2 regions of the Paraburkholderia sp. SEWSISQ10-3 4 genome follow, and region 1 is predicted to be linked to the other one. Evidence: predicted binding sites of a transcription regulator. Region 1 holds the regulator's gene; the other holds the start of a gene.

What was found. Region 1 encodes HrcA, which represses chaperone genes, less so after heat shock. Its sites were predicted from a motif close to TTAGCACTCNNNNNNNNNGAGTGCTAA; they were not measured.
Region 2: a site for HrcA is predicted at 5,706-5,732, ahead of M0D68_RS23900 (co-chaperone GroES). Genes of this name have one in related genera too.

The regions. Positions count from the first base shown of each region.
Region 1 covers NZ_JALPRI010000024.1:73,626-80,564, reverse strand. The annotation lists gene recN (DNA repair protein RecN) at 1-137, opposite strand, end outside; gene M0D68_RS30875 (NAD kinase) at 232-1,134, opposite strand; gene hrcA (heat-inducible transcriptional repressor HrcA) at 1,405-2,424, shown strand; gene hemH (ferrochelatase) at 2,601-3,671, shown strand; gene M0D68_RS30860 (RNA-binding S4 domain-containing protein) at 3,680-4,087, shown strand; gene M0D68_RS30855 (hypothetical protein) at 4,059-4,220, opposite strand; gene grpE (nucleotide exchange factor GrpE) at 4,598-5,182, shown strand; partial or broken gene M0D68_RS30845 (thioredoxin) at 5,285-5,470, shown strand; gene dnaK (molecular chaperone DnaK) at 5,624-6,939, shown strand, end outside.
Region 2 covers NZ_JALPRI010000014.1:116,031-122,969, forward strand. The annotation lists gene M0D68_RS23875 (ABC transporter substrate-binding protein) at 1-382, opposite strand, end outside; gene M0D68_RS23880 (ABC transporter substrate-binding protein) at 570-2,204, opposite strand; gene M0D68_RS23885 (porin) at 2,516-3,745, shown strand; gene M0D68_RS23890 (DUF3088 domain-containing protein) at 3,849-4,193, opposite strand; gene M0D68_RS23895 (acyl-CoA dehydrogenase family protein) at 4,248-5,465, opposite strand; gene M0D68_RS23900 (co-chaperone GroES) at 5,756-6,046, shown strand; gene groL (chaperonin GroEL) at 6,065-6,939, shown strand, end outside.

The DNA of each region.
Region 1 (6,939 bases):
AGCGCGAGGGCCAGCGCGTCGATCAGGATCGACTTGCCGGCGCCTGTTTCGCCTGAGAAAACGGTAAAGCCGCTGTCGAATTCGAGGTCGAGCGCGGCGACGATGACGAAGTCGCGTATCGAGAGGTGGCGAAGCATGGAGGTCGTCTGGTGAGCTTGAGATTCAGGGTTCGGCAGCGGCGTTCGTGTTCCGATAGCCCGGCGGTCCGGCATTCCGGCGCTCGGGGACCGCTCAGGGCTTGGTATCTTCTTCGTGCGACGGGTATTCGTTCCAGTGCAGTTTCTTGCGCAGCGTGGCGAAATGGCTGTAACCGACCGGGTGCAGCATCGGCACCGTATGGCGCGAGCGGCGCACTTCGATCGTGTCGCCCAATTCCAGCGAAGTGAACGACTGCATGTCGAAGTTGACGTTTACTTCGCGGCCCGAGACGATCTGGATGCTCACCTTCGAGTCGTCCGGCAGCACGATTGGCCGGTTCGACAACGCATGCGGCGCGATCGGCACCAGCACGATGCCTTGTAGTTGCGGATGCAGGATCGGCCCCTGCGAAGACAACGCGTAGGCGGTCGAACCCGTTGGCGTGGCGACGATCAGGCCGTCCGAGCGCTGGTTGTACATGAAGCGCCCGTCCACCGAGACGTGCAGTTCCGCCATCCCCGAGAAACCGCTGCGGTTGACCACCACATCGTTGAAGGCAAGCGCGTGATAGATCGGGGCGCCGTCGCGCATGATGCGCGCCTCGAGCAACATGCGCTCTTCGCGCTCGAAGTTACCCGAGAGCATTTGCGGCACGATCTCGCGCATGTCGGAGATCGGAATGTCGGTAATGAAGCCCAGGCGGCCGTGGTTGATGCCGATCAGCGGCGTGCGGTAGGGCGCAAGCTGGCGGCCAATGCCTAGCATCGTGCCGTCGCCGCCTAGCACCACGGCAACGTCGGCGCGCGCGCCGATCTCGGCGGGGCGCAGCGCCGGATAGTCGGTGACGCCGATTTCGGCGGCGGTGTCGGCTTCGAATACGACCTCGAAGCCGCGCTTCGCGATGCACGAGGCGAGCGCGGTCAGCGGCTCGCCGATGCCCGGCGTATTGTTGCGCCCGACGAGCGCGACGGTCTTGAACTGGCTGGTCACTTGCATGCCGGCATTACACCATAGGTAGGGCCTGAAAAGAACCGCAGACAGACCCGGTGACGGGCCTGCGCAAACGGGCTGCCAGCGCATTGGAGGATTATCGTTAGAATGGTGAAGCCTTGATGACATGCGCGCCGGCAAGGATGCTGCACACAGCGCCAGTCAAGGCGCCGCACAGAATACCTGGCGTCGCCCCGCCAACCGGCGGCGCGATTGTCAGGGGTTGGCGCCGTTAGCGCTCGCTGTAGCCGCACCATTGAGCTAAAATTTTCCGTCATGCTAGATCCCCGCGCACAAACCCTCCTTAAAACGCTGATCGAGCGCTACATCGCCGAAGGTCAGCCGGTCGGCTCGCGCACGTTGTCACGCTACTCCGGCCTCGAACTGAGCCCGGCCACGATCCGCAACGTGATGTCCGATCTCGAGGACCTGGGGCTCGTCATCAGTCCGCATACGTCGGCGGGCCGGATCCCGACGCCGCGCGGCTACCGGCTGTTCGTCGACACCATGCTGACGGTGGAATCCGCCGCGGACGAAGAAGCGGTGATGCGTATCGTCAAGACTACGCTGCAGGCGGGCGAACCGCAGAAAGTCGTCGCCGCGGCGGCCAGCGTGCTGTCCAATCTGTCGCAGTTCGCCGGCGTGGTGCTCACGCCGCGCCGCAGCCACGTGTTCAAGCAGATCGAATTCATGCGCCTGTCGGACAAGCGCATTCTGCTGATCATCGTGACGCCCGAAGGCGACGTCCAGAACCGCATCATGGCCACCCAGCGCGACTTTTCGCCGTCGCAGCTGGTGGAAGCCTCCAATTACATCAACGCGCACTTCGCGGGCCTCTCGTTCGACGACGTGCGCCGCCGCCTGCGCGAAGAAATCGACGAATTGCGCGGCGACATGACCACGCTGATGCACGCCGCGGTCACGGCCAGCACGGATGAGTCCGACACCGGCGAGACCGTGCTGATTTCCGGCGAGCGCAACCTGCTCGAAGTCGCCGACCTGTCGTCGGACATGGCGCGCTTGCGCAAGCTGTTCGATGTATTCGACCAAAAGACCAGTCTCCTTCAGTTGCTCGACGTGTCGAGTCACGCCGCGGGCGTGCAGATTTTCATTGGCGGCGAGTCGAATCTCGTGCCGATCGAGGAAATGAGCGTCGTCACCGCGCCTTATGAGGTGAACGGCAAGATCGTCGGCACGCTCGGCGTGATCGGGCCGACCCGCATGGCTTACAACCGCGTGATCCCAATCGTGGACATCACTGCGCGGCTGCTTTCCCTGACGCTCAGCCAGCAGTAACCTGCGGTCACCGTTGGCTGCGGTACATCTCATGCTGCAAATAATGCGCGACGGCGCGCGGCTTGCCAATTGGCCGAATGGCCAGGGGGCCCTGGCGGACCTTGCAATGGACCGCGCCGCTATAATGAATTCCACCTGAACCGACTCTCCGCCCCAAGCGGTTATCCCTGCTGCCTATGCGCTTCGACCTCGAGCGGCCATCACAGAACGCCACGTCACACCGTGTCGCCGTGTTGCTGATCAATCTCGGCACGCCCGACGCGCCGACGCCGCGTGCGGTCCGGCGCTATCTTGCGCAGTTCCTGTCCGATCCGCGTGTGGTCGAAATTCCGGCGCTGCTGTGGCAGGTGATCCTGCGCACGTTGATTTTGCCGTTCCGGAGCCCCGCGTCGGCGAAGAAGTACGCGGCCGTGTGGATGCCGGAAGGCTCGCCACTGCGTGTCTTCACCGAGAAGCAGGTGGAGGGTTTGCGCCATCTGCTGCAATTGAACGACTACACGGTACTGGTCGACTACGCAATGCGGTATGGCACGCCGGGCATTCCGGCCATGCTGAACCAGCTCAAGCTGGCGGGCGCCGAGCGCGTGCTGCTGATGCCCATGTATCCGCAATACTCGTCGTCGACCACGGCCACGGCTTTCGACGACGCCTTTTCGGCCTTGAAGCGCATGCGCAATCAGCCGGAAATCCGCACGGTGCGGCAGTACGCCGAGCATCCGGCGTATATCGCCGCGCTCGCCGCTCAGGTGCACCACTACTGGCATCAGCACGGCCGGCCGGATTTCGCGGCGGGCGACAAGCTGGTGCTGAGCTTCCACGGCGTGCCCAAGCGCACGATGGATCTCGGCGATCCGTACCACGAGCAATGCCAGCAGACCGGCGCGTTGTTGACGCAGGCGCTGGGATTGACGCAGGTGGAATGCCGCGTCACGTTTCAGTCGCGCTTCGGCAAGGCCGAGTGGTTGCAGCCGTACACCGCGCCCACGCTGAAGGAATTGGGCTCGGCGGGCGTGCGGCGTGCCGACGTGTTCTGTCCGGGTTTTACCGCCGACTGCCTTGAAACGATCGAAGAAATCGGCATGGAGGTGCGCGACGAGTTCCTGCAGGCGGGCGGCAAGGAGTTTCATCGGATTCCCTGCCTGAACGCCTCGCAGCCGTGGATTGCCGCGCTTGGCGAGATCGTCGCGCAGAATCTGCAGGGCTGGCCCGTGCAAGCAGTGCCGGTGCCGCACACGACTGGGGCTTAAGCAGGCTCATGAACTACAGGATTTCAACCGAACCGGGCGCGAAGCTGCGCATCGACAAATGGCTTTGGGCGGCGCGCTTCTTCAAGACACGCTCGCTCGCGGCGGATGCCGTCGAAAAAGCGCACGTGCGCATCGGCGGCGCGAGCGTCAAACCGGCCAAGGAGGTGCGCGTAGGCGACCTGGTCGAGATCGAAATCGAGCGGATTGTCTGGCAGGTGGAAGTGCTGGGCGTGTGCGACGTGCGCGGCCCGGCCAGCGTCGCGCAGACGCTCTATGCGGAAACGGAAGAGAGCAAGGTGAAGCGACAGGTCGAGCAGGAGCGGCGCAAGACATACCGCGAACCGGCCGCCGCTTTGCACGGCAGACCGACAAAGCGCGACCGGCGCACTATCGACAAACTTTCAGGTGGGGATTGAACAATTGTTCCATCGTCGCGTGCACACCGCCGTACTCGGTGGTGTGATCGTTGACGGCCCCGGACATGCAGATGGTCGTGGTGCCCGCGATCAGTACCAATGCGACCACCGATATTGCAAAGGTCAGTTTCACGGTACTCCCCTTGGGAAGATTCAGATGGAAACAGGCGAATCAGGTGGAATTGAAAATTATCGGTAAGGCTTACGTTAGATTAGGGTTAACGTGTCTTTTCCGACGCTTTAATGGAGCATAGGCCACTTGTTGAGCGCACTCAATCTCAATCTGATTGCGACGCAATAATGGTTGTAACCGGGCATTTCTGCCGCACGTCCGCGGTGTGAAAAGTTCCGGGAGAGGCGCTTGAATTGGGTCTTTCCGGCCCCATCTGGCGTTTCGATACGCGTTAACGTAGTAAGTTGTCTGTCGCAATTTTGCAACGCACAAATTGCGGCAGTTTTTGACGCGTTGCCGCCACCGATAGCTTTAACTTTTAAACGACTTTCAGCGACATGGAAAACACGCAAGAGAACCCGACGAGCCAGAATCCCACGCCCGCCGACGAAACCGCGCGCCAGGCCGCCGAGGCTGCGGCACCCCAGCAGGACGCGGCTGCAAACGCAGCGCCTGAAGCGCCGGCAACCGGCGCGGAAGCCGCATTGGCCGAGGCAGAAGCGAAGCTTGCCGAGATGCAGGAGAGCTTCCTGCGGGCGAAGGCGGAGACTGAGAACGTGCGCCGCCGCGCCCAGGAAGATGTCGCCAAGGCCCACAAGTTCGCGATCGAAAGCTTCGCTGAGCATTTGCTGCCGGTGGTCGACAGCCTCGAAGCAGCGGTTGCCCACTCGTCCGACGACCTGCAGAAGGTCCGCGAAGGCGTCGAGCTCACGCTGCGCCAGCTCTCCGGCGCGCTGGAGAAGGGCCGCGTCGTCGCCCTGAACCCGGTTGGCGAGAAGTTCGACCCGCACCGTCACCAGGCTATTTCGATGGTGCCGGCCGACCAGGAACCGAACACTGTCGTTGCTGTGCTGCAAAAAGGCTTCGTGATCGCCGACCGCGTGCTGCGTCCGGCTCTCGTGACTGTCGCGGCACCGAAGTAAGCAGCCCGCGCCGCGGCACGGGCTACTGCAGAAGCGGTGTATCAGCCGGTCCGGCTGACAGGCGCCGTCATGGCCAACATTCCCGTCGACGCCACTGCGGTCATGCTTCACAGCGTGCCCACATGGCTCTTCTTTTATCGAGGCAAGCGGCTCGGCCGGGCAGCCGGCTGGCGCAGTCTCGGGCAGTTCGAGGCGGCGGTTGTGGTCGCGCGGGAAACGATCCGTGCGGCCAATGTGGTCGGCAGCACGGCAAATGGTGAAAAAAGCGGCAAAAGTTCGACCGATTGAAAAAAATTAAAGACCGCATCGCAAAAGAGGTCTTGAAAACGATGCGGACGCACTTATGTTGAGTGCAGGTAGGAATTCAGAGCGGATCGCCGTACCGCCAGATGGGCAAAAACGGCGATTCCCGCAGCGATCAAAGTCAGGAGATTAGTAAAAATGGGCAAAATCATCGGCATCGACCTCGGCACGACCAACTCGTGCGTGGCGATCATGGAAGGCAATTCGGTCAAGGTGATCGAGAACTCGGAAGGCGCGCGCACCACGCCGTCGATCATCGCTTACATGGAAGACGGCGAAATTCTCGTCGGCGCGCCTGCGAAGCGTCAGTCGGTCACGAACCCGAAGAACACGCTGTACGCGGTTAAGCGCCTGATCGGCCGCCGCTTCGAAGAAAAGGAAGTGCAGAAAGACATCGCGCTGATGCCGTACAAGATCATGAAAGCCGATAACGGCGACGCATGGATCGAAGTGCGCGACCAGAAGCTCGCACCGCCGCAAATCTCGGCGGAAACGCTGCGCAAGATGAAGAAGACCGCTGAAGATTACCTCGGCGAGCCGGTCACCGAAGCTGTGATTACGGTTCCCGCGTACTTCAACGACAGCCAGCGTCAGGCTACCAAAGACGCAGGCCGCATCGCCGGTCTGGAAGTGAAGCGGATCATCAACGAACCGACCGCAGCTGCGCTGGCATTCGGTCTGGACAAGGCCGAAAAGGGCGACCGCAAGATCGCGGTGTATGACCTGGGCGGCGGTACGTTCGACGTGTCGATCATCGAAATCGCTGACGTTGACGGCGAAATGCAGTTCGAAGTGCTGTCCACGAACGGCGATACGTTCCTCGGCGGTGAAGACTTCGACCAACGCATCATCGATTACATCATCGGCGAGTTCAAGAAGGAACAAGGCGTCGACCTGTCGAAAGATGTGCTCGCGCTGCAACGCCTGAAGGAATCGGCTGAAAAGGCGAAGATCGAACTGTCGTCGAGCCAGCAAACCGAAATCAACCTGCCGTACATCACGGCCGACGCGTCGGGTCCGAAGCACTTGAACCTGAAAATCACGCGCGCCAAGCTGGAAGCACTGGTTGAAGAGCTGATCGAACGCACAATCGAACCTTGCCGCATGGCTATCAAGGACGCAGGCGTGAAGGTCGGCGAAATCGACGACGTGATTCTGGTCGGCGGTATGACCCGCATGCCCAAGGTGCAGGAAAAGGTTAAGGAATTCTTCGGCAAGGATCCGCGCCGCGACGTGAACCCGGACGAAGCCGTGGCCGTTGGCGCCGCGATTCAAGGCCAGGTTCTGTCGGGCGACCGCACGGACGTTCTGCTGCTCGACGTGACCCCGTTGTCGCTCGGCATCGAAACGCTCGGTGGCGTGATGACGAAGATGATCAACAAGAACACCACGATCCCGACCAAGCACGCACAGGTCTACTCGACGGCTGATGACAATCAGGGCGCCGTGACGAT
Region 2 (6,939 bases), on a different contig from region 1:
TGAGCAAATCGATCGAGAAAGCGACATCGGCTGAGGTAAACGGCTGCCCGTCGTGCCATTTGACGTTCTGCCGCAGCGTGAAGGTGTATTTCAGGCCATCCGGGCTCACGGTCCATGCCGTGGCCAACTGCGGCCTGGGCTGCAAATCGAAGTCGTAAGCGAGCAGGCCTTCCAGCACCTTGGAACTCGCAATGAGCGCGGGACCCGTGGTCTGAAAGATCGACACGAGCACCGGCGGCTCCGGATTGATCAGCATGTTTAGCGTACCGCCCCGCTTCGGCGCGGCAGCCTCGCCCTGGGCGAACGCCAGTGCCGGCATACCGGCCGCCGCGAGCGCTGCGCCCGATGAAATCAGAAAATCGCGTCGATTCAGCCCTGCCATGTGATCCCGATCCTTTTGCCGATGATTCGGCCAGTCACGGCCGCGTGAAATGTCGTCATGTCTTTTTCGGCAATGCTGCTGCCGCAGCGCTCACGATAAAGCCGCTGCGGCAGCAAACGAACCAATCGTTAGGCATATGCAAAGCACGGTGCGGAGGAAAGGCGATGCACCCTTCTGGATCGTTAGCTCATGCAAGAAACACATCGGCCAGATTTCCACCCAGACCGTCCGCGGTCACCGTATGGTTATGCACGCGCTTGTTGTACAGAGTCACTTGCTTGAGCGTGATCAGATCGACGATCGGCAGATCACGGGCCACCACCTGCTGGAATTTCCTGAAATAGTCGACCCGCGTGCGCGGATCGTTCTCCACCGCGGCTGCTTCGAGCAGGCGGTCGACCTCAGGGTTGTCGTAGTGCGACGCATTGGAGAACGCCACCCCTTTCTTGAAGTTACGCGACCAGTAGAGGCGCTGCACACCCACGGTCGGATCGAAGGTATTGCCGAGAAAGTTGGCGTCCAGATCGAAATCGCGATCGGTGTAGATCCGCTTCACATAGGCGGCGAAATCCTGCGAGCGCACCGTCGACTCGATCCCCACGCGCCGCAACGTCTGCCGCAAATATTCGGCAAGACGCGCGAACGTCGAATCGTAGGGGTTGAAGTCGATCGTCAGCGGAAAGCGGAAACCGTTGGACTGCCGCGGCAAACCCACCTCATCGAGCAATTGCTCCGCTTTGGCGAGATCGTACGGCAAGGTGGGCACGCTCGGATCGTAGAACTGGGTCAACAGTGGGCTGATCGGTGAAGGCGCAACGATCCCGTAGCCGTACCAGACCGACTTCAGGATGGTCTGGCGGTCGATGCTGTGCGCAATCGCCTCGCGAACTTTTTGCTTCGCCAGATAGCGGTTGTCGAGATTGAACTGCAATTGCGTCTGCGCGGCGTTGTAGCTATATCCGCGCGTTTCCAGTGCAAGATGAGGCAGTGCCTGCAAGCGCTGGATGTCGAGCAGCGGCACCGGATTCTCACCGGCCAGATCCAGCTCGCCAGTTTCGAGTGCGACGGCACGCGCTGCGGGATCGCTGATGAAACGCACGACCAGTTCGTCGATATACGGCTTCGGTGCGTCCCAGTAGTCAGGATTGCGCACGTACACCGCATGGCTGCCCCGCTCCCAACGCTTGAACCGGTAGGGTCCCGTGCCGATCGGGTCGATGTTATGGGGATTCTCCAGCGGATTGCCGCTGCCGTATATGTGCGCCGGCACGATTGGCGATTCCGACGCGGCAAGCGCATAGATCAGATACGGTGCAGGCTTTGATAACTTCAGCAATGCCGTGTGCGGGTCAGGCGTCTCGACTTCCAGCACGTTGGCGAAGGTCGAGCGGCCACGCGAGTGATACTGCTTCAGCAGCCCGATCGACACCGCCACGTCCTTCGAGGTGAACGGCTGGCCGTCGTGCCAGCGCACACCCTCTCGCAGCTTGAACGTGTACTGCAAACCGTCGGGGCTGATTGACCAGGCGGTTGCGAGTTGCGCGCGCGGCTGCACGTTGAAGTCATAGGCCAGCAAACCTTCAGTGACCTTGGGGCTGATTCTCTGTTCCGCACCCGCCGTGGTTGCGAAGTTAACCAATGCGTTCGGCTCCGGATTCACCAGCACCGTCAGCCTGCCGCCGCGTCGAGGCGACACCGTGCTGGCCTGAACCGCAGCCTGCGCCAACGGTGTGAATGGGCCAAGCGCGATGCCGGCCGCACTACCCGCGAGCCCAAGCAAAGCGTGACGACGTCCGGAATGAAATCCCCTGTGATGGCTCAAGCGTACTCCCTTCGAATGCGAGCGTCATGCCGTCGGCAGCGCTCTGCAATGTCTATCGGATGCGCCGCAAGATATCAATCGCCACACGACAAAAGAACGAATGAATTCAGGATTGCATATCTAATGCCGATGGTTGGCGTTATTGCTTAAAGATCGCCGTTTAAGCGCATTTTCTAGGGAAACAACCGATATCCATATCGAATTTTCTTGTTTGTTCAATAAGTTCGTTTTGCTTATCGTGACTGCTCACTTCACCGCGAACCTCGACGCACCACTTCTCTCGCGCTCCCTCAATATTGATTCCAACAACTATGAAAAAACTGCTTTTCGCATTTGGCGTTTCGTCTTTAGTGGCTGGCACAGCAAGTGCCCAAAGCAGCGTCACGCTGTATGGGATCGTCACGGGCAACCTCACGTATGCGAACAACACACAAACCGCTGCAACGTCCGCTTCCGGCAAACCTAAGGGCGGCAGCCAGGTGTCGCAATTCGACAGCGGCACATCAGGCCTGTCGTCGAGCCGCTGGGGCCTGAAAGGCGTGGAAGATCTGGGCGGCGGATTGAAGGCACTGTTCCAGCTCGAAAGCGGGCTTAGCGTGAATAGCGGCGCGCTAGGACAAGGGGGCACCGAGTTCGGCCGTCAGGCGTGGGTGGGTGTCAGCGCCGACCGCTACGGCACGTTCACGTTGGGACGTCAGGGCGATACGTCGGTGGATTTCGTATCGCCATTGCTCTACGTCTGGTTTGGGGGAAACCTTTCGATCCATCCGGCCGACTACGACAATCTGAACTTCACGCACCGCATCAACAATTCGATCAAGTACCAGTCGGATTCTTTCAACGGGTTCCGTTTCGGCGCGCTGTACAGCGTCGGCGGCGTGGCCGGCAATGTCACGCAGAACCAGCTATGGTCCGCAGGCGCCAGCTACACCGGTGGCGCATTCGCGTTCGCTGCGTCGATCGTCAATGCACGCAATCCGAATACCTCGCTTTACGGCACCAACGCCAATGCGAGCGCCACGGGCAATAACCTGGGGTCCGCCGGATCGGCCACCGCCCCCGAGTCCAATCCGGCGATCGCCGGCTTCGCATCGGCACACACGCAGCAGACCGTTTCGGTTGCGGCAACCTATACGAGCGGCGGCGCGATCTTCGGCGCGGCCTACTCGAATACGCAGTTCCGCGGACTAGGCTCGAACGCGTCGCTCAATTCGCTCAACTACAGCGGCTCGACATCGCTCAGCACAGTTAGCGCAAGCTTGCGCTATCAGGCCACACCGTTCCTGCGCTTCGGCACATCGTTCGACTATACGGAAGGAGGAAGCGTCGGCAGCAAGGGCAGCGCGAAATACGAGCAGTTGAATCTCACGAGTGCGTACTCTTTGTCGAAAGCCACCGATCTGTACCTGACCAGTGCCTTTCAGCACGCCAGCGGTACGGACTCGCTGGGCCGGACCGCAGTCGCTGCGATCGGCTATCTCACGCCGTCCGCTACCGACAAACAGGTGGCTGTGTCGGCAGGTATCAAGCATCAGTTCTGATGCAGGTGAGGTGGCACCCGATGAGAATCGGGTGCCTGTTGTTTCTGAGCCGTGTGACGAGGCGCGCTCAGGATCAACAGGCGGCCTCAATGCAGTCACTACGTCAATGCACCTTAGGAAAACCGTGGCGCTGCGCGAGCAGATCGAGGATCCGGCGCGTATCGGTCACGAAGCGCTTCTCGCCCAGCGTCTGGGCATCTGCCGGCGCAGGCTGTTCGTCGCCGAAAATCAACACCGGCAGACTCTGGTGCTCGGCATTGAGTGCTTCCACCACCGCGGCGCGCGGACGCGGAAACGGCAAACGGCGAATATCCAGGCGTGCGTTGAGCGCAGGATCGCTCGCGAGCAGACCTTCGATAGGCGCGCCATCAGGACAGATGAAGCGCTCGCCGGGGTGGTTCGGATCGGTGAAGCCCGGTTCCAACAGCAATAGCAGATCTCGGCTCATGGCATTCAATCAATGGATGATGGGTGAAAGGATCGTGGCGTTTTTCCCGGCATTTCAGAAAACGCGCCCTTCAGTCAGATGCGTGGTCACGCCGTTCAACTCGTAATCGCCGATCACGCGTGCTTTATGCAGCAACGGGTTGTGGCTGAAGATCGTACGCAGATTGCGCCAGTGACGGTCGAAGTTGTGCGCTCGCCCAGTGGCCGATGCTCCGCCGATTTCAAACAGACGCTCGCCCGCATAGAGGGCCAGCTTGCTGACCACCAGTTGCGTTTTGGCGGTAGCCAAGGACCCTTCCAGCACGAGTCCTTCCGCATTGGCTGCGCCGCTACGGATTGCATTTGCCGAACGGTCCAGCGTGCGTGCGTTTTGCGCGACCAGCGCGTCGATGGATAGACTATGCGCCGCGAGATCGCCCACCACCTGTTGCACGAAACCGTCCTCGCGTGCCGAGGGCGCCGGGCTATGCAGCACCGGGCGACCGTATTGCGTCACGTAGCGCCGCGCATCCGCGAGAATGTTGCGCACGATACCCGCCGCGACCGTGACCAGATGCAATTGCCGCACCGCGCTGCCATGGCGGCCCGCAAGACTCGTATAGCCGCGCGTTGCGATTTCATGGGCAAATACCTGCACGTTGTCGAGCACGAGACTGCCGCTCGCCGTCATGCGTTGACCCATCCCGTCCCAATCGTCGATCACTTGCAGGCCTTCACGTGAGACCGGGATAACGATTGATACCTTCTCGTCGTTTTCATCCTGCACGTTGATACGCGCGTAGTCGGAGAACGCCGTGCCGGTCGAGTAATATTTTTTGCCAGTTACGCGAAAATGCTCACCGTCGCGCACCAGCTTGGTGACGATTTCGCCGGGCCTGGATGTGCCGAGCTCCGTTGACGCACCTCCAAAGATCGCCCCTTCCCGTACACGCTCGATCTGCGTGTCGTTGAAGGCGGAGCGCGGCGACAGCACCAACTGCTCGGTCAGATCGAAATGAATCCGCAATGCGTGCGCGACATTCGACTCTTCCGCAGCCAGCGTGGCGATCACATGGAAGAGATCTTCCAGCGAACCGCCGAGGCCGCCCCACTCGACCGGAAAACGGAGCACGCCGAGCCCCGATTCGCGAAACAATGCGAAGCGGTCGAACGGCAACTCGCGCCGCACCTCGCGTTGCGCGGCATCTTCGCCGATCGCTTTAGCGAGCGCCGGCAACGCGCTGAGCGCCGCCTGAAGCCGTGCACGTGCTGTGCTTTCCTGAGAGACCTGCATACCGTCATTCCTTGTATAAGCGCACGGATCAGGCTTGATCCGGCTGATTGTCCTGTGAGCGTGTATCGGCGTCCCAATGGGACGTGCCGATTCGACGGATCAGTATAGGGACGCGGCCCACCTTGCAAAACCAGCGAATCAAGCTATGGATATGCGCGTTTCTGAAATGCCATTCGCCGATAAGGATCGATGAATCCGTTATTGGAGCGTCGCGCGGCATCTTTCTATACTCGATTCCGGTCAGCACTCACCACCGACGAGTGCCAAATTTCAATCGCGGAAGTCGAACCATGAGCCTACGTCCCTTGCATGACCGCTTGATCGTCAAGCGTCTCGACCAGGAAACCAAAACTGCTTCAGGCATCGTCATTCCCGAAAGCGCCGCCGAGAAGCCGGACCAGGGCGAAGTGATCGCCATTGGGCCGGGCAAGCGCGACAGCGACGGCAAACGCATCGAGCCCGACCTGAAAGTCGGCGAGCGCGTGCTGTTCGGCAAGTACGCCGGCCAGTCGGTCAAAGTCGACGGCAACGAACTGCTCGTGCTGCGCGAAGAAGATGTCGTCGCAGTCGTCACGCAATAACGAACGGAGCATCAAACCATGGCAGCAAAAGAAATCATTTTTAGCGACGTCGCCCGCTCGAAGCTCGTAGAAGGCGTCAACATTCTGGCCAATGCGGTTAAGGTCACGCTCGGTCCGAAGGGCCGCAACGTCGTGCTCGAGCGCAGCTTCGGCTCGCCGGTGGTGACGAAAGACGGCGTCTCGGTCGCCAAGGAAATCGAATTGCCGGACCGCGTGCAGAACATCGGCGCGCAACTCGTGAAGGAGGTGGCCTCCCGCACCAGCGACGCCGCCGGCGACGGCACCACCACCGCAACCGTGCTTGCGCAAGCCATCGTGCGTGAAGGCCAGAAATACGTCGCGGCAGGCCTCAACCCGTTGGACCTGAAACGCGGCATCGACAAGGCCGTGATCGCCGCGATCGACGAACTCAAGAAGATCAGCAAGCCGACCACGACCAGCAAGGAAATCGCCCAGGTCGCAACGATTTCGGCCAACGGCGAAGAGTCGATCGGTCAGCGTATCGCCGAAGCGATCGACCGGGTCGGCAAGGAAGGCGTCATTACCGTGGAAGACGGCAAATCGCTCGACGATGAACTCGACGTGGTGGAAGGTCTGCAATTCGATCGTGGCTACCTGTCGCCGTATTTCATCAACGATCAGGACAAACAGGTTGCGGTGCTCGATAACCCGTTCGTGCTGCTGCACGACAAGAAGGTGTCGAACATCCGCGACCTGCTGCCGATTCTGGAGCAGGTCGCCAAAGCCGGCCGCCCGCTTCTAATCATCGCGGAAGATGTGGAAGGCGAAGCGCTGGCTACGCTCGTGGTCAACAACATTCGCGGCATTCTGAAGACCGTCGCGGTCAAGGCGCCGGGCTTCGGCGACCGCCGCAAGGCCCTGCTCGAAGACAT